DNA from 4 places in the Enterococcus malodoratus genome. Region 4 is predicted to be linked to each of the others. Evidence: predicted binding sites of a transcription regulator. Region 4 holds the regulator's gene; each other region holds the start of a gene.
What was found. The regulator NrdR, encoded in region 4, represses ribonucleotide reductase genes. The targets are predictions, from matches to a motif close to ACACNATATATNGTGT.
Positions count from the first base shown of each region.

Region 1: nrdD (anaerobic ribonucleoside-triphosphate reductase) is a predicted target of NrdR. The motif match lies at 3,694-3,709, and genes of this name have one in related genera.
Region 2: nrdH (glutaredoxin-like protein NrdH) is a predicted target of NrdR. The motif match lies at 2,467-2,482, and genes of this name have one in related genera.
Region 3: PGP85_RS02280 (deoxynucleoside kinase) is a predicted target of NrdR. The motif match lies at 2,333-2,348, and genes of this name have one in related genera.

Region 1 is NZ_JAQDPG010000003.1:187,507-193,815, reverse strand. It holds gene dinB (DNA polymerase IV) at 1-685, shown strand, start outside; gene nrdG (anaerobic ribonucleoside-triphosphate reductase activating protein) at 677-1,279, opposite strand; gene nrdD (anaerobic ribonucleoside-triphosphate reductase) at 1,399-3,591, opposite strand; gene PGP85_RS06840 (ABC transporter ATP-binding protein) at 4,020-4,787, shown strand; gene PGP85_RS06835 (FtsX-like permease family protein) at 4,777-6,309, shown strand, end outside.
Region 2 is NZ_JAQDPG010000003.1:106,355-112,663, reverse strand. It holds gene nrdE (class 1b ribonucleoside-diphosphate reductase subunit alpha) at 1-2,107, opposite strand, end outside; gene nrdH (glutaredoxin-like protein NrdH) at 2,182-2,400, opposite strand; gene PGP85_RS06405 (FeoA family protein) at 2,793-3,263, shown strand; gene feoB (ferrous iron transport protein B) at 3,264-5,426, shown strand; gene PGP85_RS06395 (FeoB-associated Cys-rich membrane protein) at 5,414-5,548, shown strand; gene PGP85_RS06390 (MarR family winged helix-turn-helix transcriptional regulator) at 5,807-6,309, shown strand, end outside.
Region 3 is NZ_JAQDPG010000001.1:460,816-467,124, reverse strand. It holds gene PGP85_RS02295 (PTS system mannose/fructose/sorbose family transporter subunit IID) at 1-151, shown strand, start outside; gene PGP85_RS02290 (SIS domain-containing protein) at 167-1,222, shown strand; gene PGP85_RS02285 (SIS domain-containing protein) at 1,242-2,246, shown strand; gene PGP85_RS02280 (deoxynucleoside kinase) at 2,458-3,165, shown strand; gene pnuC (nicotinamide riboside transporter PnuC) at 3,221-3,964, shown strand; gene PGP85_RS02270 (hypothetical protein) at 4,013-4,909, opposite strand; gene PGP85_RS02265 (sensor histidine kinase) at 5,139-6,309, shown strand, end outside.
Region 4 is NZ_JAQDPG010000002.1:435,626-441,934, reverse strand. It holds gene polA (DNA polymerase I) at 1-1,265, shown strand, start outside; gene mutM (DNA-formamidopyrimidine glycosylase) at 1,473-2,306, shown strand; gene coaE (dephospho-CoA kinase) at 2,309-2,908, shown strand; gene nrdR (transcriptional regulator NrdR) at 3,102-3,575, shown strand; gene PGP85_RS05440 (DnaD domain protein) at 3,587-4,900, shown strand; gene dnaI (primosomal protein DnaI) at 4,900-5,826, shown strand; gene PGP85_RS05430 (tRNA (adenine(22)-N(1))-methyltransferase) at 5,944-6,309, shown strand, end outside.

The DNA of each region.
Region 1 (6,309 bases), on a different contig from region 4:
GCAAGAGCTGCAGCTGACGTGTTCCGCTGGTGTCAGCTACAATAAATTTTTAGCTAAACTAGCCTCGGATTATCAAAAGCCGCAGGGGATGACATTGATTTCACCAGATGAAGCCGTCATTTTCTTGAAGCGTCTGCCCATTGAAAAATTTCATGGTATCGGAAAGAAGACCGTACCGAAAATGAATGATTTGGGGATTTTTACCGGAGCGGATCTGTATGATAAAAGTGAAATGTTTTTGATTCAAGAGTTTGGCAAGATGGGGTATTCTTTATACCGAAAGGTTCGCGGGATTCATGATTCACCAGTGAATATCACGCGTGAGCGGAAATCTGTCGGCAAAGAACATACGTATGGCCGGCCGTTATCGACAGAGGATGAGGTATTGAGTCAGCTGCGGCAGTTGGCGGAGAAAGTTGAAGGTTCGTTGAAGCGGGTGCAGAAGCATGGTAAGACTGTTGTGGTCAAGATTCGTTATGCTGATTACACGACGGTAACTCGGCGTGTGACGTTGCCTTATTACATAGAAAAGAAGGAAGAAATGTTTTCTCAAGCGAGTTTGATTTGGGAGGAGATCGGCGGCGTAGAAAAAGGGATCCGCTTGGTAGGTATTACCTTGACCAATCTAGATCCCGTTGCCTATGAAAATATTGTACTGCCATTATGGGAAGAGCGATCAAATTAGATCGCTCTTTTTGATTTGTTCAAAAGCTTTTTCTGAATCATGCAGGTTTTCCCAGATGACGACTTCACCTTGGGCTAAAGATTTTTTAACATCAATGATCCGTTGGTTGGCACTGCCGCGGAATTGCAGCATCAGGTTCTTTTGGCTAATTTCAAAGCGGCCATCAACGAGAATGTCGATCTTACTCAACATTTCAAGCTTATCTTCGCTGTCCTGCAGCAGCTCTTCGAAGGTGTAGCCGCTCCAAGACCAGATGTCTTTGCTGTCGCCGAACTCCGCATGAATCCGATCGATCACTCGTAAGCAGACTTGGGTATTCAAAAAGGGTTCGCCGCCCAAGAGGGTGATTCCTTGGACATAATCGTGGGCAGTATCAGCAATCAGCTGATCTTCTATTTCTTGAGTAAAAGGTTTGCCGTAATGGAAGTTTTGCGCCGCGGCGTTGAAGCAGCCTTCGCAAGCAAAGGGGCAGCCGCTGACATATAAACTATTGCGGACACCTTCACCATCGACAAAGTTAAAGGGTTTATAGTCGGCGATATATTGCTGGCTCAAATCACTTGCCAGCCATTCTTTTGGTTTAGGATTACGCATATTTTTCACCTTTCAAGTAAAACAGGGAGCGGCAAAGAGCGCCGTCCCTGTCAATCGTATTTCTGTTTGGCTTTACCAACACGCTTTACAAAAAGTTGAGCGGATTCGTGAAGTCTTTTTTATTTCATGTGTTTTACGCGCGAAGCGATTTCTTCGTGACGACCATGAACCATTGGACGTGCTTGAGGATTTCCTAAGTAGCCGCAAGTCCGTTTAACAACGTCACACGTTTTTGGATCGTGGTTGCCGCATTGCGGACATTCAAAGCCAAGTTTAGTTGGTTTGAAATCTCCTTCAAAGCCGCATTCATAACAGTGATCGATCGGTGTATTGGTGCCTAAGTAACCGATGCGGTCATAGCCGTAATCCCAAACAGCTTCCAATGATTTTGGATTTTGTTGAAGGACAGGGTATTCGCAGTAATGAATGAAACCGCCGGAACAATATTTAGGATAATCTTTTTCGAAGTCCAATTTTTCAAACGGTGTTGGGTTTTTACGAACATCGTAATGGAAACTATTTGTATAGTAGTCTTTGTCCGTAATGTTTTCAACAATCCCAAAACGTTCTGTATCTAAACGGCAGAAACGGTCAGTCAAACTTTCGCTTGGTGTTGAATAAACACTGAAGTGATAGCCGTATTCGTTGCCCCAAGTATCCGCATGTTCCTTTAAGTCTTTCATGATGTCGATAGTAAATTCTTTGGCTTCTGGGTTATTCTCCCATTCGCCGCCGTAAAAGGCACTAGCCACTTCGTAAAGACCGATATAGCCTAAAGAAATCGTTGCCCGTTTGTTTTTGAATAGTTCGTTGACTGAATCCGTCCGATTCAAACGTTTGCCGAAAGCCCCGTATTGATAAAGGATCGGCGCATTCGCCGGAGTTGCTTCTTTACAACGATCGATCCGGAAAACCAACGCGTCTTTAGCGATTTGCAGGCGTTCTTCCAACAATGACCAGAATTTTTCTTTGTTCCCGGCTGCTTCTAAAGCGATCCGCGGTAAGTTCAAGGTAACAACCCCAAGGTTCATACGGCCCGCGTTAACTTCTTCGCCATTTTCATCTTTCCAGCCTTGTAGGAATGAGCGACAGCCCATTGGTACTTTGAAGCTTCCAGTTAAATCAATCAATTTATCGTAATTCAAAATATCCGGATACATCCGTTTAGTTGCACATTCTAACGCTAATTCTTTGATGTCGTAGTTTGGATCTGTTGGTTCTAGGTTTGTACCGCGACGTAAGGTAAAGATTAGTTTAGGGAAGATCGCTGTCCGTTTTTCACTGCCTAGTCCTTCAATCCGAATTTGTAAAATCGCTTTTTGGATTTCACGTTCGAACCAATCCGTGCCAAGACCGAAACCTAAAGAGGTGAACGGTGTTTGACCATTTGAAGTGAACAATGTGTTGATTTCGTATTCTAAACTTTGCATCGCATCGTAAATATCTTTACGTGTTTTTTGTTTAGCGAAAGCTTTTTGTTTTTCAGGATTATCGATCCATTCTTCAGCGTCCTTTAAGTGTTTATCGTAATTTAGGCGCGCAAAAGGAGCTAATAGTTCGTCCGTACGATCCGCAGAACAGCCGCCGTATTGGCTTGATGCCACATTCGCGATGATCTGAGAAATCTGTGCAGTCGCAGTTTGAATTGATTTAGGGCTTTCTACTTCGGCATTCCCGATTTTAAAACCGTCGTTTAGCATCCCTTTGAAATCGATCAAACAGCAGTTAGTCATTGGTGTATATGGATGGTAGTCCAAATCATGATAATGGATGTCGCCTTTTTGATGGGCATTTGCGACATGCGGCGGCAACATTTTTAACCCGATGGATTTACCGACGATTCCGGCGGTCAAATCACGCTGTGTGTTAAAAACATCACTATCCTTATTCGCATTTTCATTAACGACGGTTTGATCCTTATTGATCAATTTCCCAATCGTAAAGTTGATATCAGTTGCTTTGCTGCGTTGGAAATCACGACGTGTCCGGTAATTGATATATTCCTCAGCCAATCCATATTCATTGTGTTCTAATAGGATATGCTCCACGATGTTTTGGATTTCATAAATTTTAATGTCGCTGGTGAAACGTTCTGAAATTTCTGCATCTACCCGTTCAACGATTGATTGGATACGTTCATGAGCCAATGGGTCGATTGATCCCTTAATTTTAGTTTCTGCTTTGATCAAGGCATCATAAATTTTTTGATCATCAAACGCTGTGTGACGACCATCACGTTTTACGACCTTAATATTTTTTAGCGACGGCTGATATTCGTTAATTAACGAATCCTTAGTATGGATTTCCATCATTACAAACACTCCATTTCCTTTAAAGTTCATTATCAATCATATAGTATTTCTGATGTGGTTGCAACGATATATGGTACTTATTTTTCGGCAAAAAAGAAAAACACACTATATATAGTGTGCTGGTTTACTGAAAGATAAAAGAAAGCTGATAAGGGCAAGCTTCCAAATAAGATAAAATAACTTAAAAATATTTTTCCAGAAAAGTGAAAAAAATGTAAGATTATTGAAGGTCGTTTCACATAAGAATCCGACTCAACTATGATACCATAAAAGAAAAAAATTTGGATACAAAAAAAGGATTTCCTTTAAATTTTTAACTCAGAAAAATTCATTCTTTGCGCAGGCGTTCACTTAAGAATATCTGCCGGAATTTGCAGCATGTGCGGAGTATCAAAAATAAATCTTTGAATCCGAGATAGGAGGACCACATGGAGAAAATTATCAACGTCCAGCATCTAAGTAAAAGTTATGGTTCGCGAAACAATAAAGTGAAGGTCCTGAACGATCTGAACTTCTCTGTAGAAAAGGGCGAGTTTGTCGGTATCATGGGGCCGAGCGGAGCCGGAAAAACGACTTTGATGAATATTCTTTCGACGATCTTGTTACCCACGATGGGGTCTGTAAAAATTGCCGGATCGGATATTACTCAGATGCGTGAAAATAGGCTGACTGATTTCCGACGAGAAAATCTGGGTTTCATTTTTCAAGATTTCAATCTGGTCGATAGTTTGACTGTGAAGGACAACATTATTTTGCCGCTGGCAGTCAGCAAGCTTTCAAATGACGAGATTGCAGAACGGGTAGCTCGTTTGACGAGAATTTTAAAAATCGATCGGATTTTGGATCGCTATCCGGAAGAAATATCGATTGGACAGCAGCAGCGTACCGCGGCTGCGCGGGCATTGATCAGCCGGCCCAAGGTTCTTTTTGCGGACGAACCGACGGGGTCATTGGATTCGAAGGCGGCAACGGAGTTTTTGAATTACTTGGACGAAGTCAATCTGCATGAAGAGACGACGATTCTGATGGTAACGCATGATCCATACACTGCCAGTTATTGTAATCGGGTCTTGTTTATTAAAGACGGACGTTTCTTCTCTGAAATCGTGCGGCGTTCTTCTCGTAAAGATTTCTTTGAAAAAGTTATCGATATGCAGGCAACGATCGGCGGAGGAGGGAAGGCCAATGCTGATTAGCATCATTTGGCGCGGCTTTAAAAAACAACTGTCGAACTATTTGATCTTTTTCTTCAGTCTGATTTTTGCGGTAATGGTTTATTATTCCTTCACAGCGATGACCTATGAGCAGCCGCTGATCCGCAGTGCCGGCAAGAATACTCAGTTGGTTGGGATGTTGGGCTTCGGCAGTTTTGCGGTGGTCGTGATCTTGCTGTTTTTTATGGTCAATACGAACCGCTTTTTTATTGAAAATCGCCGCAAGGACATCAGCATCTTTCATTTATATGGCTTAAATTACTATCAGATCTGTCTGTGGTTTATTTTAGAGATTCTGTTCATTGGGATTTTTTCTTTTGCGGTAGGCATTAGTTTGGGTGTTTTGCTGTCAAAGCTCTTTAGTATGATTCTTGTCAAAGCAATGGATCTGCCGCTGAAGGTTCACTTCTTTTTCTCAACAGATGCGATCCTGGCAACCGGGTTAGTTATTCTGTTTATTCTGGCGGTAGTTTCTTTTCAGATTTTATGGCTGGTATCGGGTTCTAAGTTCTCACATTTAAAAAAACTTCGACTGCGTAAGATTCAGGCTATGAAGATTCCATTGTGGCAGAAGGTTTTTGGCTCGATTGGTGCACTATTTTTACTGAGCGGTTGGCTAATGGCGATCACCTATATTATTCTTGCCCGCAAAGCCAGTGATTATTTTGGCCTGTTTCAAGGAAATGCGTTGCTGATGGGTCTCATTTTTGTGCTATGTGTGATCGGCAGCTATTTGTTCTTTGCCTTTACATTACGCTGGTACAATTCTTACCGCCCCAAACGCTTAAACAAAAATCTTGGTATATTATCAAGAAGTGAATGGCAGCTGCGGCTTTTTAGTGAATGGCGCTTCTTCGGGTCCATTACAGTCGCCTTAGGGTTGGCTTTAGCATTTTTAGGTGGGATGGCAGCGGTCGCCTCGCTGGAAATGCGTTCGGTAAACGAGATTGCCCCGACTTCATTAATGATCACACGGCAAAGTTATGAAAAGCTTGCACCAAAATTGCAAAGCGTGGCACCGTATCAGCGGCAATCACTTCACTTCAAAGCAGTACCGGGAAAACAAAATGTCGAAATTTCGGGTGAAGGGACGAATTCGCAACCGGAAATTATGGACATGGTTTCTATCTCGGATTATCGTGCCTTTCAAAAGATAAATCCTACATTGGAGGATATTCAATTAAAGTCTGCTCGTTCGGCCGTTGTTTTGAGTTCGTACCAGCGCTACTTTAATGATTACACCCGTTACAGCAAGAGTATTTATTTAAAACAAGGCAAGCTGACGGTGCAAAGAACGCATCCGAACTTCTTTGGTGATATGAGCCTGCGGTATGGAACCGGAATGATCGTTGTTTCGGATGAAATTTTTAATGAAACACCTGGGCTTTCCTATACGATCGAAGCGATTGACGTTGCCCCTCAGAATGAGAACAAATTGAATCATCTGATTCGTCAAAATCTTAAGGGGGATTGGGATTATCCGATTCATTATGATCTATCATGG
Region 2 (6,309 bases), on a different contig from region 4:
TGAATGTACGAACGTAGTAAATCGATTTGCAGCCTTTATAAAAGGCATAGTTGCGCAAGATATTCAAATCACGTGTTGTTTGTTTGCTTTCTTTTTTCCATTCATATAAGCCTTCAGGAATTTCAGAACGCATAAACAACGTCAAACTCATTCCTTGGTCGATATGCTGCTGCGCAGTCGCATAAACATCAATGACTTTCCGCATATCCATATCGTAAGCAGAAGTATAATAAGGCAACGTTTCATTATTCAAATAAGGCGCTGGATAATAAATCTTACCAATTTTCTTTTCTTGACGTTCTTCGATCAAACGAGTGATTGGGTGCAGGCTGGCACTTGTATCATTGATATAAGAAATCGAGCCATTCGGTGCAACAGCTAAACGATTTTGGTGATACAAGCCATCTTTTTGAACGGCTTCTTTTAGTGCTTGCCAGTCTTCAGCAGTCGGAATAAAGATATCTTTGAAGATTTCTTTGACTTTATCTGTTTTAGGTAAAAATTCGTTTGTCGTATATTTATCGAAATAAGAACCATCAGCATAAGCTGATTTTTCGAAGTTATGGAAAACAGTCTTGCGTTCTTTCGCCATCTCGTTGCTTTCCATTAATGTCCAATAGTTTAACAAAGTGAAATAGATATTAGTGAAATCAATTGATTCCTCAGAGCCGTATTCCATCAAGTGTTTTGCAAAGAAGCTGTGCAAGCCCATTGCGCCTAAACCAATCGTGTGATTCAAATTGTTTCCGTTTTGAATAGAAGGAACAACTTCGATATCGGATTCGTCTGTAACGAAAGTCAAGGCACGAACCATCGTCCGGACGGATTGACCAAAGTCAGGACTTTCCATTAAGTTGACGATGTTGGTTGAACCTAAGTTACATGAAATGTCCGTTCCCAATACATCGTATTCTTGACGACCATTGATAGTAGAGGGCGTTTGAACTTGTAAGATCTCAGAACACAGATTACTCATAACAATTTTACCATCGACAGGGTTGGCACGGTTTGCCGTATCGATATTGATGATATATGGATAGCCAGATTCTTGCTGTAATTTAGAGATTTCATTTTCTAAATCACGAGCGCGGATTTTCTTTTTACGAATATTAGGATTCGCCACTAAATTATCGTATTCTTTTGTGATATCGACGTAAGAATAAGGTACGCCATATTCACGTTCAACACCGTAAGGGCTGAATAAATACATGTCTTCATTTTTACGAGCCAACTCGTAAAATTTATCAGGAACAGTCACACCAAGTGAAAGTGTTTTTACCCGGATTTTTTCGTCGGCATTTTCTTTTTTAGCAGATAGGAACATCTCAATATCAGGATGGAAGACGTCTAAATAAACGACACCGGCCCCTTGACGTTGACCTAACTGATTAGAATAAGAGAAGCTATCTTCAAATAATTTCATGACTGGAACGACACCGCTAGCAGCACCGTCGTAGCCTTTGATTGGTGAGCCGGCCTCACGCAAGTTTGAAAGGTTGATTCCTACGCCGCCCCCAATTCTTGATAATTGCAAAGCGGAATTGATTGAGCGTCCGATACTATTCATATCATCTGTTACTTGAATCAAGAAACAGGAAACCAATTCACCGCGGCGTTTACGTCCCGCATTTAAGAAGGATGGCGTAGCTGGTTGGTAACGTTGATGAATCATTTCGTCGGCTAATGATAATGCCAGCGCTTCATCACCGTCCGCAAAATACAACGCATTGAAAGCCACACGATCTTCGTAGCTTTCTAAATATTCTGTCCCTGCATTGTTTTTCAATGCATATTGCGAATAAAATTTATAAGCCGCCATGAATGACTTGAAAGTAAAGTTTTGCTCCGCTAAGTAATTGAAGAGTTTCTCGATAAAAGCAGTCGTGTATTTGCTGATGAATGCCGCTTCTATAAAATCTTCTTCTACTAAATAGTCGATCTTTTCTTGTACAGAAGAAAATGCATGGGTATTTGGTTCCACATTTTCTTTGAAGAAGGCATCCAAAGCCTCTTTGTCTTTATTTAGTGGGATCTGTCCATTTACTGGACGGTTAATTTCATTGTTCAGCTTGAAGTAGGATACTTCACCTAGGTCTTTTAAACTCATCTCGTCACATCTTTCCATTTTTTCTATCTATAATAAAGAAGAAACTTTGCAATCGTGGATCGCAAAGTTTCGAATTACGCTAATGCTTTCAATTGATCTGGACGGAAACCGATGATGGCTTGCTGTCCGCCGAAAATAACTGGGACACTTTGGAAACCTTGATCTTTTAGAAAACCTAGTGCTTCGGGTTCATTGTCGATATTGACTTCTTCAAATGAAATTTGATTCTCAGTTAAATAACGTTTGGCCATTTTGCATTGCATGCAATTATTTTTAGAATAGACTTTTACCATAAGACTACCTCCTCTGATTTCTACAATTACTAGTATAAAAGATGTGGGAGAAAAGTCAATCGTTAAACACCATATATTGTGGTGTAGTTTTAGTGGTATACTACTCTTTGTGTTTTTTGCAAAAACGTTGAAAACGGACGACCGCAAAGAAAAATCCCTTTACAAAGTAGATAAAAAGCTCAAATGATGTTTTTTTTCGGAAAATAAGTTTTTTTAATAACGAAAAATCCGGATTTAAAACAAATAAATCAGTGATTGTCAAACAAATTGCTCGGAAAAGGCAAAAATCTTCGACCATTTATTGACTTTGCTATCAAATGAAGCTATTCTTAGTGAGAAAGATTCTCATTATTAATTAGATACAGAAGTCGAACAGTAAGGTGGAGAAAGATATGACAACTTTGGCAGATGTCTCATTGAACCATGTCGTTCAAATTGACGAAATGACTTTAGAAAATGAGTTAAAGCATCGACTGCAAGATTTGGGAATGATTGTCGGCTCAAAAGTTGCCGTCGTGAATCATTCTGGGGATAACGGAATTATTTTATTACATAATACACGGCTGGCTTTATCCCAGTCTTTATTAAAGAAAATACTTGTGAAAGACCTAACGGAAGATCAGCAGACGTGGGTTTCATTGGATCAATTAAAAGCTGGTGAACAAGGAGTCGTCGTGAACGTTCACGGAAGCGGATCAATCAAACGACGTCTTATGGACATGGGTCTAACTAAGGGAACTGAGGTCAAGGTCGTTAAGCTGGCTCCTTTAGGTGACCCAATCGAGCTTCGGGTTCGCGGCTATGAACTAAGTTTACGGAAAAGCGAATCAGAAATGGTTGTCGTATCGAAGGAGGCGGAATAGATGGCGAAGACTCATATTGCTTTAGCAGGAAATCCCAACAGTGGGAAAACGAGTACCTTCAATGTCCTAACAGGAACCAATCAATTTGTTGGAAACTGGCCTGGGGTGACCGTTGAGCGTAAAGAAGGGGTCTACAAAAAGGATTCTGAAGTAATCATCGATGATCTGCCGGGGATATACTCTCTTTCACCGTACTCACCGGAAGAAGTAGTGGCGCGGGATTATTTGCTATCAGGTACACCGGACGCCATCGTCAATATTATCGATGGAACAAACCTTGAACGCAATCTTTATTTGACGACCCAGCTGATTGAGACAGGAATTCCTGTTGTTGTTGCTGTAAATATGATGGACATCATCAAGAAAAGCGGCAAGCAAATCAATTTAGATAAATTGTCTTATGCCTTAGGGGTTCCGGTCGTTGGAATCAGTGCATTAAAAAATTGGGGTTTGGATAAAGCAGTTAATGAAGCTCTTCATCTAGTTAAAAAAGGTGTGGAGGAAATCAATTTTCCTCATTATGATAAGCGATTAGAAGCTGCACTTAGTGAAATCGAAGAAGTTCTTGGCAGTACCGCGGTTGCTAAATACAGTCGTTGGTATAGTTTGAAATTATTTGAACGAGATGAACGTGCGCAAAGTGATCTAGATTTAAGTTCGATCCAACAAAAAGAACTGCAGGAAATCATCAAGATTACAGAAAAGATCTTTGGTGAAGATGCGGAAAGTTTAGTGATCAACGAGCGTTATAATTTTATTACGGATTTAAAAACATTATGCGTAGTTGATGAGGATCAATTTAAATTATCGATTTCGGATAAAATTGACCGTATTGTCACGAATCGCTTCTTAGCGTTGCCGATCTTTGCTTTGGTAATGTGGCTGATTTATTACATCGCTATCCAAACAATCGGGGCGATGGGAACCGATTGGGTGAATGAGAATCTATTTGGTGATATCGTACCCAACTTTGTCAGCACGACGCTGCAATCTTGGAATGTGGCTGAGTGGATGCAAAACTTGATTTTAGATGGAATCATTGCCGGGGTTGGGGCTGTTTTAGGCTTCCTTCCGCAATTAATGGTCCTTTTCCTGTGTTTGGCGCTATTGGAAGACTGCGGTTATATGTCTCGAATCGCCTTCGTTATGGATCGGATTTTCCGTAAGTTTGGCTTGTCTGGTAAATCATTTATTCCGATGTTGATCGCGACAGGGTGCGGGGTGCCCGGCGTTATGGCAAGTCGGACGATCGAGAATGAAAAAGATCGACGGATGACTGCGATGCTGACGACCTTTATGCCTTGTTCGGCGAAATTGCCGATTATCGCTTTAATTGCCGGCGCCTTTTTCCCAAATAGCAGCTGGGTAGCACCGTCTGCTTACTTTATTGGAATGGGAGCCATCGTCTTATCGGGGATTGCATTAAAGAAAACAAAACTATTTTCGGGAGATCCTGCACCATTTATCATGGAACTTCCGTTGTATCATATGCCTCGAATCGGCAATACGATCCGCTATACTTACGACCATAGCAAGGCGTTTGTTAAGCGTGCAGGAACGATCATTTTTGTTTCTAGTATCGTAATCTGGTTTATTTCTAGCTACAACTTCACCTTACAATCGGTGAACGAAAATGACAGTATTTTGGCAGCGTTGGGCGGTTTGATTGCTCCGTTGTTCGCACCATTAGGTTGGGGCGATTGGCGCGGGGCAGTTGCGGCCATTACAGGTCTAGTAGCAAAAGAAAATGTAATCGGCACTTTTGGTATCTTATATCGTCATGCTGAAGTCGCAGAAAATGGTGTTGAAATCTGGAAATCATTGCAAGCGGCTTACACACCAATCGCTGGTTATTCATTCTTAGTCTTTAACTTGCTGTGTGCACCATGTTTTGCGGCAATCGGCGCGATTCATCGTGAAATGGGCGATATCAAATGGACTTGGCGTGCAATTGGCTACCAATGCGGATTAGCGTATGCGGTAAGCTTCATTGTTTATCAATTTGGCCATGTGATTTTCGAGAATGGTGAGATCGGTATTGGATTTATTTTAGCGGCCCTTGTACTTATTGCGATGATTTACTTTGTCGTTAGAAGACCTGCTAAACAAACACCGACAATTACGATTGAAGAGATCAAAGAGGTGAAAGAATGGCAACTATAATATTAAGTGTTTTGATCTTCGGCGGTGCCGGAGTGATCGTTTATCGGCGGATCAAAAATGGCAGTTTTTGTGAAGATTGCGATAGTGGTTGTCCGGTAAAAGAAGAACAACACAAACATTAAATCATAGGATTCGGCGAATTTCGCCGGGTCTTTTTTTTGACCTTTTCGACTGGTAAGACTAGAAAAATGATATGGATGAAACAGTTCGTAATAGTTGAGACAACAGGTTCTATAAAAATATTTAAAAAAAAGAGCAACATAGTTGTTGACAATCGTTCGGTACCGAACTATAATTACAAACGAAATAAGGTTCGGTACCGAACTTTATCAAATGGAAACGACTATTGGTCCAATATTAAAAGTTAGGAGATCTTTATAATGAGTGAATTTACCAAAGACTTGATGCGTCAATTACGTTTTATCAGTTCAGCAAGCAATGCCTTTATGAATAAAAGACAGAAATTAAACGGTCAGCAGCGGGTCCTAGCGATTTTAGCTAAAGAAGACGGGTTGATCCAAAGTCAGTTAGCTGAAATTTTAGACATTCGACCAAGTTCATTGGCTGAATTAATGAAGAAGATGGAAAAAAGCGGCGATGTCTTACGAAAAGAAGAAGAACAGGATAAGCGAATCAAAAGGGTTTATTTAACCGAAAAGGGAAAGAAAAAAGCCCAGAAATTTAGTTTTGCTGGCGAAGATATGAGTGAAGCCTTCTTTGCAGGCCTAACGGATGAAGAACAACAAAACTTTAGTGAGTATCTGCAAAAGATTTCTGCAGGTTGGCAAGAAGAAGTCCAAAAACAAGCAGGACGTTTTGTTGATCCAATGGAGCGTTTGCGCCAAATGCAGGCGATGCGTGATCAATTTGCTGGAAACTGGCA
Region 3 (6,309 bases), on a different contig from region 4:
AAGTATTTTTGATGATATCGTACCAAGAATCCTATCCCTTGGAGCTTTTGGCGCTGTCTTTTATCTATTAAAAAAAGAAGTGAAGGCACTGACTATTTTACTAGGATTAGCTATTTTCGGCATCCTAGGTTCATGGATCGGTCTCTTTTAAGAATGGAGGATTAGTATGACAACGATGACGATGCTTGATTATATCAATCAAGAGCAGGAGACATTGACGAACATTTTGCAGATGTATGATTTTTCTAGTGATCCAAGTTTAGCCAAGATGGGCACCGTAACGGTCTTGGCGACTGGCTCCTCCTTTAATGCCTGTTTATCGGCTAAAATTGCTTTCGAAAAACTCGCTGATGTCAGCATCACGATCGAGGAGCCCTATAATTTCAAACATTATGGTCGATTGATCAAAGGAACGGATACGATTATCGGTGTCTCACAAAGCGGAAAAAGTGCGTCTACGATCGATGCTATGCAGAATCTGCATAAAAGTGAGATTCAACGGATCGTTTTAACCAGTGATTTAACGAGTCCGATTGCTCAGGTGGTCGATAAGGTAATCGATTTGAATATGGGCATTGAAACAGTCGGATTTGTTACGAAAGGATTTTCAGCGACAGTTATGCAATTGATCCTGTTGGCGATCAAAGTCGGCGTTTCGAAAAATCAGATCGATGAGCAGCGATTGGCAGAGTTGAAGCAAGAGTTACTGGAAATAATCAGCAGCATTCAAAGTGTGATCGATAAGTCCAATGTTTTTTTTGACCATCACGAAAATCTGCTGAAACTTGGCGGTCGTTTTGTGGCGTTGGGCTACGGACCAAACTGGGGTGTGGCGAAGGAATTTGAAACAAAGTTCACTGAAACGGTTCGCCGCCCAAGTCAAGGCTTTGAATTAGAAGCGTATATGCACGGGCCTTATCTGGAAGCTGATTGGGAGCATACATTATTCTTCATCGAAACGCCTAGCGTAAACCAAAGTCGATCGCAAGCATTAGCAGATTACATGGACAGTTATGTTGGAAAAATCTTAAAAGTCACGACAGAAAAAAGTTCGGATGCCGCTGTTTTAGGCTTAGATATCACTATTTCGGAGATATTCTCTCCATTATTACTGATCATTCCTTTCCAATTGATCGCCTATCGTACCGCAACGGTAAAAGGAATTGATTTGAGTAAACGAATTTTTGATGATTTTGATTCTGTATTAAAAAGTAAAATATAAAAGTTGAGGAGTTTATAACATGTTGAAATTTGATGAGCAGCAACAGATTGAGGATATTCAAGGCGCGTTGGAATTACGTCCGCAGGTAGAAAAAATCATTGATGAGGTTTGGGAAAAAGGCTACGACAATATTTTTTACTTAGGGATTGGCGGAACTTATGCTTCGGCTATGCAGGCGGTAACCTATGTCAATGGACGCAGTGATTTACCTGTCTATGTGCAGCATGCGGCGGAATACTATACGACAGGAAACCGAAGACTGACCAAAGATTCGTTGGTGATCCTTTCCTCTGTGACAGGAACAACCGAAGAAGTGGTAAAAGCAGTCAATGAAATCAAAAAGGTCGGGGCTACGTTACTTGGTTTTGTTGACACAGCGGGAACAAGCTTAGCTGAAAGCTGCGATCATGTCATCACCTATCCTGCACCGGGAACAGAGCAGATTAAATTCTTTATGGCGGCGGATCGTTTGTTGAAGAACAATGGCGACTTTCCTGATTATGCAGACTATTATGGTGAGTTGGAGCAATCTCTAGCGAAAGGGCTTGTTGAAGCAGAAAAACAAGCGGATGAGTTTGGGCGTGAGTTTGCTGAAAAACATCGCCATGATGCGATGCATTACTTTATCGGTGCCGGAAATCAATGGGGAGCCGTATACTCTTATGCAATGTGCTACTGGGAAGAGCAAAGCTGGCTGCGTTCGAAATCAATCCATGCAGCAGAATTCTTGCATGGTACATTGGAAATTGTTGATGAAACAACAGCAGTAACGCTATTCTTGGGCGAAGATGAGCAGCGTCCATTGGCGGAACGAGTGAAAAATTTGTTGCCGCGTATCTGTGGAAACTATACATTGATTGACTCAAAGGATTATCCGATCGAAGGCATCAGTGAAAAAAATCGCGGCAGAGTTTTGCCGCACTTATTAATGCATTGTGTGACTCAACGAATCGATGCTCATGTTGAAAAACTGAATTGTCATCCTTTGGACATTCGTCGTTACTATCGTCAGTTTGATTATTAATCACCGAAAACCTCTTTGCTTGAGCATTGAGGTTTTTTTAATGTACAAAAAGGCAAGAAAGCACCTTCATTATTTGTTTCTCGACAACACTATATATTGTGTTGTTTATTTACATATCACTAAAAATACACAAAATCTAGACTTTACTTCAAAAAAATTTAGGAGTACTATTATCAAGGATTTAAAAGAAATAATTAGTTATTGAGAAGGGATGGATGAAACGATGCTATTAATAGCTGGCACGATTGGTGCGGGTAAAAGCAGTTTGACAGATATGTTGTCGCAGGAAATGAACTCAAGACCATTTTATGAGAACGTGGATGATAACGAAGTACTGCCATTGTTTTACTCGAATCCAGAAAAATACACATTTCTATTACAAATATTCTTTTTAAATAAACGTTTTTTGGCGATGAAGGATGCCTTAAAACAAGCAGATAATGTGCTGGACCGTTCAATTTATGAGGACAGTCTGCTGTTTCACTTGAATGCCGATCTTGGTCGGGTAAGTCAAGATGAGGTGCTGCAATACGACAATTTACTAGATACTATGTTGAAGGAATTGGAGCACACCGCACCGAAAAAAAGACCGGATCTGCTAGTTCATATCAAGGTTTCTTTTGATGTGATGCTGGATCGGATCGAAAAACGCGGACGTGATTATGAACAAATCGCCGCGAATCCTGAGCTGTACGACTATTATCGAATGGTCAACGAGCGCTATCAGCAATGGTATGACAATTTTGATATCTGTCCGAAAATTCAGATTGACGGAGACCGTTACGATTTTGTGGCTGATCCGCAAGCAGCAGAGACAGTGATCAAACAGATCAAGGAAGAGACAAACAAATTGAATCTTCAGGAGCCTAAACACTCCAGCTATTATTCAACTGGGAATATTGAAAAAGGTATTTTTTAGTATTTCCATTTTTCAAAACAAAAAAAGAACGACCGTTTTTTAGAAGGAGCCAATCATGTTAAATTATTTCAAATTTTTACTTCACCAATTAAAAGGGTGGCCGCAACAAAATTATTATCTCTTTTTCTTCAGCTTAGGGTGCCAAATCATGACTTTAGTCAATCAACCCTTCACACTGTTGACAGTGATCACATTCATCGGAACAACTGTGGGTGTATTATGTATTCTTTCAATCAATGCTGCTAAGTCAGTGAATGGTGTGCTAGGGATTATTTCTGCAATCTGCTTTATTTATGTCGGTTATTCAGCAAAAAACTATTTAAGTATCGGTGAACAGATCGCCTATATGATCACGCTGGATATTCCGGTGCTGCTAAGCAAAGAATGGAACCACAATATGGCGTCTAAAATTCGGAAATTTACTGGAAAAACTTGGTTTACTGCCATTATCAGTACCATTGTCGTCTACTTCGTTTCTGGTTATTTGATCCAACGCTTCACGGATGATCCACGTCCTTGGGTTGATGCAATTGCCTTTTCAATCAGTTTGAGTGCAGGAATTATCAGCTTCTTACGTTACAATAATCAATATTTCTGGTGGCTGGCTTCAGGACTTGCACAAATGGTTCTTTGGTACATTTCATTCAGACACGGCGCCGCAAGTTTGGCGATGTTTGTAAATAGTTCGGTGTATCTGATCAATGATGTTCTGGCATTCACAGTTTCCCCATGGTATAACAAGAAAGAACGGGAAAGAATGCAGCAGATGGAAGAAGAGTATTACCATTTGAGTCACTAATAAAAAATGACCTTGATGACATGGAGATAGTCGTCAGGGTCATTTTTTTTATTCTAAGAGCCATTCCATTTCATCAGTAATCCATGTGCCGGGCTTTTTGATTGGATCAAAAGGAATCCAGGAACTCTTCATAAAAATCTTTTCGGATTGCCAAAAACCATTATCCTGTTGCTTCTCTTTCAAATAGTCTAAGGCTGCCTGGCATTCAGCACGATCCAACAAATCCTCTGTCTTCATAACGCCTAATGCTTCAATAATATTCGTACGATAGGGGTAAGGATAGAAAAGCGTGATTAGATCATCATATAAATACTCGTCGCTGTTTTGATGAAAAATAACGCGATGCGCCAAAATATAGTCCAATCCTTGCTGCAATTTTGTTTGTAATCCAGGATAATCGCCGTATTTAGCAGTATACTCTGAAAGAGCCTTAACCGATTTGACTAAACCATCATAGCAGGGAGAATTTCCAACACATCCGCCAAAACGATGAAAGAGATCCTTGCCATGCCAGTTTGAAGCAATATTCTTACCGAATGGAAAATAAGAAATGATCCACTGAATCCCTTTTTCCGCCCATTCTTTTTTTCCGGCGCGCAGGAAAATCAATGTGCAAATCGCATTGTGGCATGCTAAAACACCGGATTGTTTTCCCGTTAATGAAAAACCTTCAGCGTAATTTATATAGCTGTGCAGCGTTTCTAACATTGTTTGGACTTGCTCCATGCGTTCGAAATAGGGGATTTCTGATAGTTCGATTAATAAAAATTCTAGTTTGCGCAGCCCTGTAAAAGTATCTGTACGATATGGCTCGGCCAAAATTTTAGTGATGACCTCTGAATTTTCTAAAAGCTTTTGGATTTCAGATACGTCTAACACGCGCTTATCCCGCACGTATTTTTTTAAAAGCAACGCGGAATCTACGTTGGATTCATCAATTGTCACACCAGCACCTCGCAGTTTTTTTTCGTTCGAAAATGATATATGCGTTTCCAATCCTTTTAAGTGTAGCATTTTGCAGGTGGATAAAAAAGCTGATTTTATCATATCGGCCAGACGGACTGTTCTTACATTAAATAAGAAAATTATTTGATTTTTCAATGAATTCCGCTTTTTTGATTTGATAATAAGTTATTGTAAGGGTAATCAATAAACTGAATAGAAGAGGATGGTTATGAAATATTTATATCAGCAGTTATTAGCTTTCTGGTTACTTATTATTTTGACGATGGTGTTAATTGGTGTTTCTTTTACCAACATTAATAAACGTACATTGGTCAATCAAAATTATAATCAAATTCGTGGGTACCTGCAGTCCGTCGGTAATATTCTAAGTAAGCCGGAAGTAAACGAATTTGAAAGCTCGTATAATTATTTGAGCCCGGAAGAACGATTAGTAAATTCCTTGTACTATGCGGAAACGATTTTAGCGAATCAAAGTATTAATTTTGTGTTGATCGATAATCAGAAAAAGGTGATCTATCCAGACAGTATTTCTACTATTTCGGATTCTATTTTAGATGATTCAGAAAAACAGCAAATAGAACAAGGCCTCCCGGTAATGAAAACAATCAAACGCGACTTCAACGGAAAGTCGAATCAAACCTCGTATGTCCTTTCTAAAGTAGTTTTTTCAAATAACATCGATGGGATCTTGATAGCATCAAAATCAGCTCACGATCTGGAATACAGTGAGAAATTAATTTCGGATAATCTGCTGAAGGGATTTATCATTTCCTCTCTGTTTGGCGGAGCAATCAGTTTTGGGCTGGCAGCCAGACAAGTCAAGAAAATCAACGACCTAAAACGAGCAGTGAACCAAATTGCTAACGGAAATTATGAGATCGAGATAGAAGAGAAGAACAGTAAAGACGAGTTTAATGAGTTGGCCCATGATTTTAATAAAATGGCGGTGGCTTTGCAGGATAACGAAAAGGAAATCGTCAGGCAGGAAGAATTACGTAAACAGTTCATGGCCAATACCTCGCATGAGATGCGAACGCCGCTGACCACGGTCAAAGGGCTGCTAGAGGGGCTAAGATACGATGCCATTCCGGAAGCACAGAAAGAAAAGGCGATTTTACTGATGCAAAATGAAACGGACCGATTGATTCGATTAGTGAAGCAGAATCTAGATTATGAAAATATTCGAAGTCAGCAGATCACGTTAACGAAAACACCATTCAATGCAACGGAAGTGATCAAAAATATTCTTGCTCAGTTAAAAGAGAAGGCTGCTTTGATGAACGATCAATTGCTTTTGCTAAACGAAAAACCGATAGAAGTGTACGCGGATCATGACCGCTTCATTCAGATCATGGTGAATGTGATTCAGAACGCGATTC
Region 4 (6,309 bases):
ATTTCTTAAACGATAAATTGGAAAATGAGCTGGAAGAAAAGAAACAAGATAAGCTATTCTACCAAATGGAATTACCTCTTTCTCGTATTTTGGCTGAAATGGAAATTGCAGGAATCACTGTCGACGCTCAACGATTACAAACGATGCGCGGCGAATTTTCAAAACGGCTGCAAGAGATCGAACAAAAAATTTATCAAGATGCTGGTGAAGAGTTTAATATTAATTCACCAAAACAACTTGGTGTGATTTTATTTGAAAAAATGCAACTGCCAGTCATCAAGAAGACTAAGACCGGCTACTCGACCGCAGTTGATGTATTAGAACAACTACGGGAGCAGGCACCAATCGTCGAACATATTTTGAACTATCGTCAAATTGCTAAGATCCAATCAACGTATGTTGAAGGACTATTAAAAGTGATTCAAAGCGATAATAAGATTCATACACGATATATTCAAACCTTGACGCAAACGGGTCGGTTGAGTTCGGTTGATCCTAATTTGCAAAATATTCCGATTCGATTAGAAGAAGGCCGGAAAATTCGTGAAGCTTTTGTCCCACGGGATGAAAATTGGTTGATTTATTCATCCGACTATTCACAAATTGAACTACGTGTCTTAGCCCATATTTCTGGCGACGAACACCTGAAACAAGCCTTCCGTGATGGAATGGATATTCACACTAGTACAGCGATGCGAGTGTTCAATGTTACTGAAGATGAAGTGACACCAAATATGCGTCGAAATGCTAAGGCTGTGAACTTCGGAATCGTTTATGGTATTTCTGATTATGGATTGTCGCAAAACCTTGGCATTACTCGTAAAGCGGCTCAAGAGTATATTGATACTTACTTTGAGAATTATCCAGATGTGAAACGTTACATGGAAGATAGTGTCCGCGAAGCAAAAGACAAAGGCTATGCTGCTACTTTATATAATCGCCGCCGCTACTTACCAGATATTAATGCTCGGAACTTTAATCTTCGGTCATTTGCTGAACGAACTGCGATCAATACACCGATTCAAGGAAGTGCTGCAGATATTTTGAAACTCGCAATGATCGAAATGGCGAAACGTTTGAAGGAAGAAAACCTTCAAGCAACGATGCTGCTGCAAGTACACGATGAATTAGTTTTTGAAGTACCAGAAAGCGAATTGGATCAATTAGACAAATTGGTAAAAGAAGTAATGGAAAATACAGTTCAATTAGATGTACCATTGCTGACTGATAGCAATTGGGGAAAAACGTGGTACGAAGCAAAATAAAGTAGAGCTGTGAAAGAAACGGTACGGTTAATTGAACCGTAGTTTCTTTCACAAATCATGCTGAATAATAGTTAAGAAGCTGAACCGAAAAATTGGAGCAGCTTCTTCTTTTAGAAAGCAAATTATTTAGTAATTGTCGAACACAAATGAATAACCTGCGATAATAAATTTTTTTGATTGGATCAATAAGAACTAGGAGTGAATTGTATGCCAGAATTACCAGAGGTTGAAACCGTGAGAAAAGGGTTGGTTTCTTTAGTCAAAGGAAAAACAATCGCAAAAGTCGATGTGTATTGGCCGCGAATCGTTGAGTTTCCAGAGGTTGAGGTCTTTCAACAACAATTAATCGGTGAGACGATCCAGACTGTGGAGCGTCGCGGAAAATATTTGATTTTTCAATTTACTCATTATGAAATGGTTTCGCATTTGCGGATGGAAGGAAAGTATGAGTATTTTGAACAGCCAACAGCTTTAGATAAACACAGCCATGTGCGCTTCATTTTTACTGATGGTTCTGAATTGGTTTATCATGATGTACGAAAATTTGGCCGGATGGCCTTGTTAAAAAAAGGAATGGCGAAGGACTATAAAGGTTTAATGCAATTGGGACCGGAACCGACAGAGGATGACTTTGATTTAGATTTGTTCAAGGAGCAGCTTAAGAAATCTTCAACAATGATTAAACCATTACTGTTGAACCAAAAAATCGTTGCGGGTTTAGGAAACATTTATGTTGACGAAGTTCTTTGGCTGGCCAAAATTCATCCAGAACAACCAGCGAATACTTTGAGCCCGCAAACAGTCCGTCGACTTCGTGAAGCAATCATTGAGGTCATCAGTAAGGCCAAAGAAGCTGGAGGAACGACAATTCGAACCTATTTGAATGCTTTAGGCGAGGCTGGTCATTTTCAACAAGAGCTGCACGTTTATGGGCAAACAGGCACCCCTTGTTCTCGTTGCGGAACGCCGATCATCAAAATAAAGGTTGCCCAAAGAGGCACGCATCTTTGTCCGCATTGCCAAAAATTAAAGAAGGTGTAGAAATGAGCTTTGTGTTAGGTATCACTGGTGGAATTGCGAGTGGAAAATCAACGGTCGTAGATATTTTTAAAGCAGAGGGATTTTCAGTAGTCGATGCAGATATTGTCGCACGAGAAGTAGTAGAGCCAAACACGCCTGGATTAGCACAACTGGTGAAAGTATTTGGCGATGAAATTTTGCTGGCTGATGAGCGCTTAAATCGAAAAAAATTAGGTGCGCTAATTTTTCAAGATGAGAAAAAGCGTCAACTATTAAATGAAACACTTGATCCGTTTATACGCGGTGAAATAGAGAGACAGGCGAAGGAAGCGGAGCAATCCAGTGATTTAGTTGTCGTAGATATACCGCTTTTGTATGAAGGAAAATACGAAGCGATGATGAATGAGGTGGCTGTCGTCTATGTGACGCCGGAAATTCAATTAACACGTCTGATCGCACGAAATAATTTATCGGAAAATGAAGCGTTGGGGCGGATCAACAGCCAGCTTTCATTAGAAGAAAAGAAAAAAAGGGCAGACATCGTCTTTGATAATTGCGGTTCGCAAGAAACAACGCGTCAACAAGTTATGGATTGGCTAAAAGAAAATAATTTTGTTTCTTAAAGAATTCAGCGTCGTAGCATTACGACGCTTTTTTTAGCGGGCTGGTTATGGTAAACTCATGTTATATAAACAAATTAATCCGTTTATTCAAACTTTTTTTGTTTTTAAAAAATAATTCTATATAACAGAAATCATTTCTATCGTGAGCGATAGAAAAACTTAATGAATAGCTATGAAAGTGTGGGGTGAAATTATGCGTTGTCCAAGATGTAATCATAATAATTCTCGAGTAATTGATAGTCGGCAAACTGATGATGGCCGAGCGATTCGCCGTCGGAGAGAATGCGAAAGCTGTGGGTTCCGCTTTACGACTTTTGAACGTATTGAAGCAGCGCCTTTATTGGTTGTTAAGCGTAATGGTGACCGTGAAGAATTCAGTCGGGATAAAATCTTGCGTGGATTGATCCGTTCTGCAGAAAAACGCCCAGTTGCAATGGAACAAATGGAACAGATCGTGGATCACGTAGAGAATCGTGTCCGCAGTATGGGAGAAAATGAAGTTCCGACTAGTCAAGTCGGAGAGTTTGTCATGGAAGACTTGATGGAAGTCGATGAGATTGCTTATATTCGCTTTGCAAGTGTTTATCGACAATTTAAGGATATGTCTGTATTTCTAAAGGAATTACAGGAGATCGTTGACAAAGCTAAGTCAGCGGATGAAGAGTAGGGGGCTTTTTGGTGGCAGAAGAACTAAAACCCAGCACCTTTTATACGGTCTATGGTGAGCCACAACTTGATCAAAGCAAGCAAGACGCTTTGCTTTACTTATACCAGCCGATCATCGGAAGCCACGCTGCGAGTTTATATCTGACTCTGATTAGTGACGTCACACTGGAGGGGAAAAGTCCTAGTTTGATGCACACGGATCTATTAGCGGCGATTGACATTGGATTGATGCATTTAGTCAAGGCGCGAGAACACCTTGAGGGTATCGGTCTATTAGAAACTTACCAGCAGACGGACGATGAGATCGGAATGAGTTTGATCTATCAATTACGTTCACCGGTAGTTCCGGAAAAATTTTTCCAAGACCCATTGATGTCTTATTTATTAATGGATAAAGTTGGAAGAAGGCGTTATGAACGTTTAGTAGAGCGTTTTAAACCTCAACTTTTTGATAAAGGGCAAGTTAAAAATATTACGAAACGCTTTCGTGAAGTTTATCGATTGGATGATAAAGCTTTCGCTAGCCAAACGGAAGTATTGGAACAGACGCAAGCGAGTTTTTCAGATAATACCGATTTTGATTGGACCTTATTTAGTCAGCAGTTGAAACGATTCAATCTGATTCTGGGTGCTGAAGAACGGGAAAAACTTCAAACGTTTCAAACATTGTATGGAGTAAATGAGTTAGACTTGGCTGAGTTTGTTGCTAAGGCCGCGGCTGGAGAAAAGACTGGTTTGAACTTTAATTATTTGCGACAGTTGATAAATAAAGAAAAACGACCGAAAGTTTCAGCTGCACCTAAAGAACCTGTAACAGAAAAGGCTGTAGAGACAGGTAGCTTTTCGCCACAAGAATCAGAGATTATTGCTCAAAGTAAAAAAATTGCGCCGGTTACATTTCTACGGGCAATCAAACGTGAAAAGGGCGGTTTCGAGACGAATACTGAGGTTCGATTGTTAGAAGAGTTGATCGGACGCAATTTATTGCCGAAGAGTGTGATCAATATTATCATTAATTATATTTTGGTAATTCAAAATCAGGCAGTGATCAATGCTAATTATTTGAATGCGATCGCCAACGATTGGGCCCAAAAGAAGATTACTACGCCAGAAGCAGCGATCACTCATGTACGAGAAAATAATCAAAAGCTGGTTCGTAAACCGCAAGCAAGCCGCCCAGCATATCAAAAACGTGGGACGGGTCGCAAAGAGGCTCTGCCTGAGCATATCAAGCAACCGCCGAAAGAGACGAAATTAACACCTGAAAAAGAAGCTGAATTGAACCGCAAGTTAGCGGAATATTTAAATAAAGAAGGTGACGATTAATGGAAGATGTAGGAAAAGAATTGAATCGCATCATTAAAAGTCGTGGAGTCGATGGTCGTTACCGCCAAATGATGGAAGAGATTTTGGCCGACTCAGATGTTCGCCAATTTATTGAGGAACACAAAGAAAAGCTGACTCAAGAAGACATTGAGAAGTCTTTTGCTAAGTTGTACGAGTTTGTTCAAGAAAAGAAAAAATACTTGGCATCAGACCCGAGTATGATTGCACCAGGTTATGAACCGCAGTTAAGTCTAAATTTTCATTTTATTGATGTGACGTATGTTCCAACTGATGAGCTGCTACGTGTGAAACGTGAAGAAGAGGTTCGCAATAGAGTAAACTCGTTGGATATGCCAAAGGATATTCGAAAGGCTTCTATTCGAACGTTCGAAGTGACCTCTGGACGTAGTGAAGCGTTGGAAGCTTCTTTAGATTTTATCAATCAATACGAGGCGAACCCTAAAATGTTTCATAAAGCTCTGTTCTTAGTTGGGGATTTTGGGGTAGGAAAGACCTATTTACTTGGAGCCGTGGCACATGAATTGGCTGTTAAGGGATTTGAGACGACACTCTTACATTTTCCTACTTTTGCTGGTGAAATGAAACAAGCTATTTCTAATGATAAAGTGGGGCCTAAGCTGGACGGGGTAAAACGTGCGCCGATTTTGATGATCGATGATATTGGAGCGGATTCTATGAGTGCTTGGATTCGTGATGAAGTTTTAGGGGTAATCTTGCAGCATCGGATGCAGGAACAGTTACCGACATTCTTTTCTTCAAACTTCAACATGGATCAATTGGAAAAACATTTATCTGTTACCCAACGTGGTGACGAAGAACCATTGAAGGCTAAAAGAATCATGGAACGTGTCCGTTATTTAAGTAAAGAAATTTGGGTGATTGGTGAAAATCGCCGTAACGGATAAAAAAGGAAAATTTTCTTAGAAAAAGGCAAACGCCCTATTAAAAAGCGCTATCATTTAGCACTTTTTTAAGGGCGCTTTTTTTAAGGAGTGTTATAATAATTTTTAGGATGTGAAGAGATGAATGCCAAGGATTTATCAATCCGTTTGCAAAAAGCGGCGGAATTCGTACCAAAGGATGCACGGTTAGCAGATATCGGTTCTGATCATGCGTATCTGCCGGTTGCTTTAATGCTGCAAAAAGAAATAGCTTATGGTATCGCTGGTGAAGTTATATCTGGTCCTTATGAATCTGCCAAAAAGCAAGTTGCTAAAAATGGTTTAGATAACAAAATTGATGTACGTTTGGCGGATGGACTAGAAGCGGTTGAGTTAAGCGATGAAATTTCTGCGATTACCATCTGCGGAATGGGCGGGGTGTTGATCCGCGATATTTTACAGCGAGGTAAAGAAAAAAATCGTCTTTCTGGAAAAGAACGATTGATT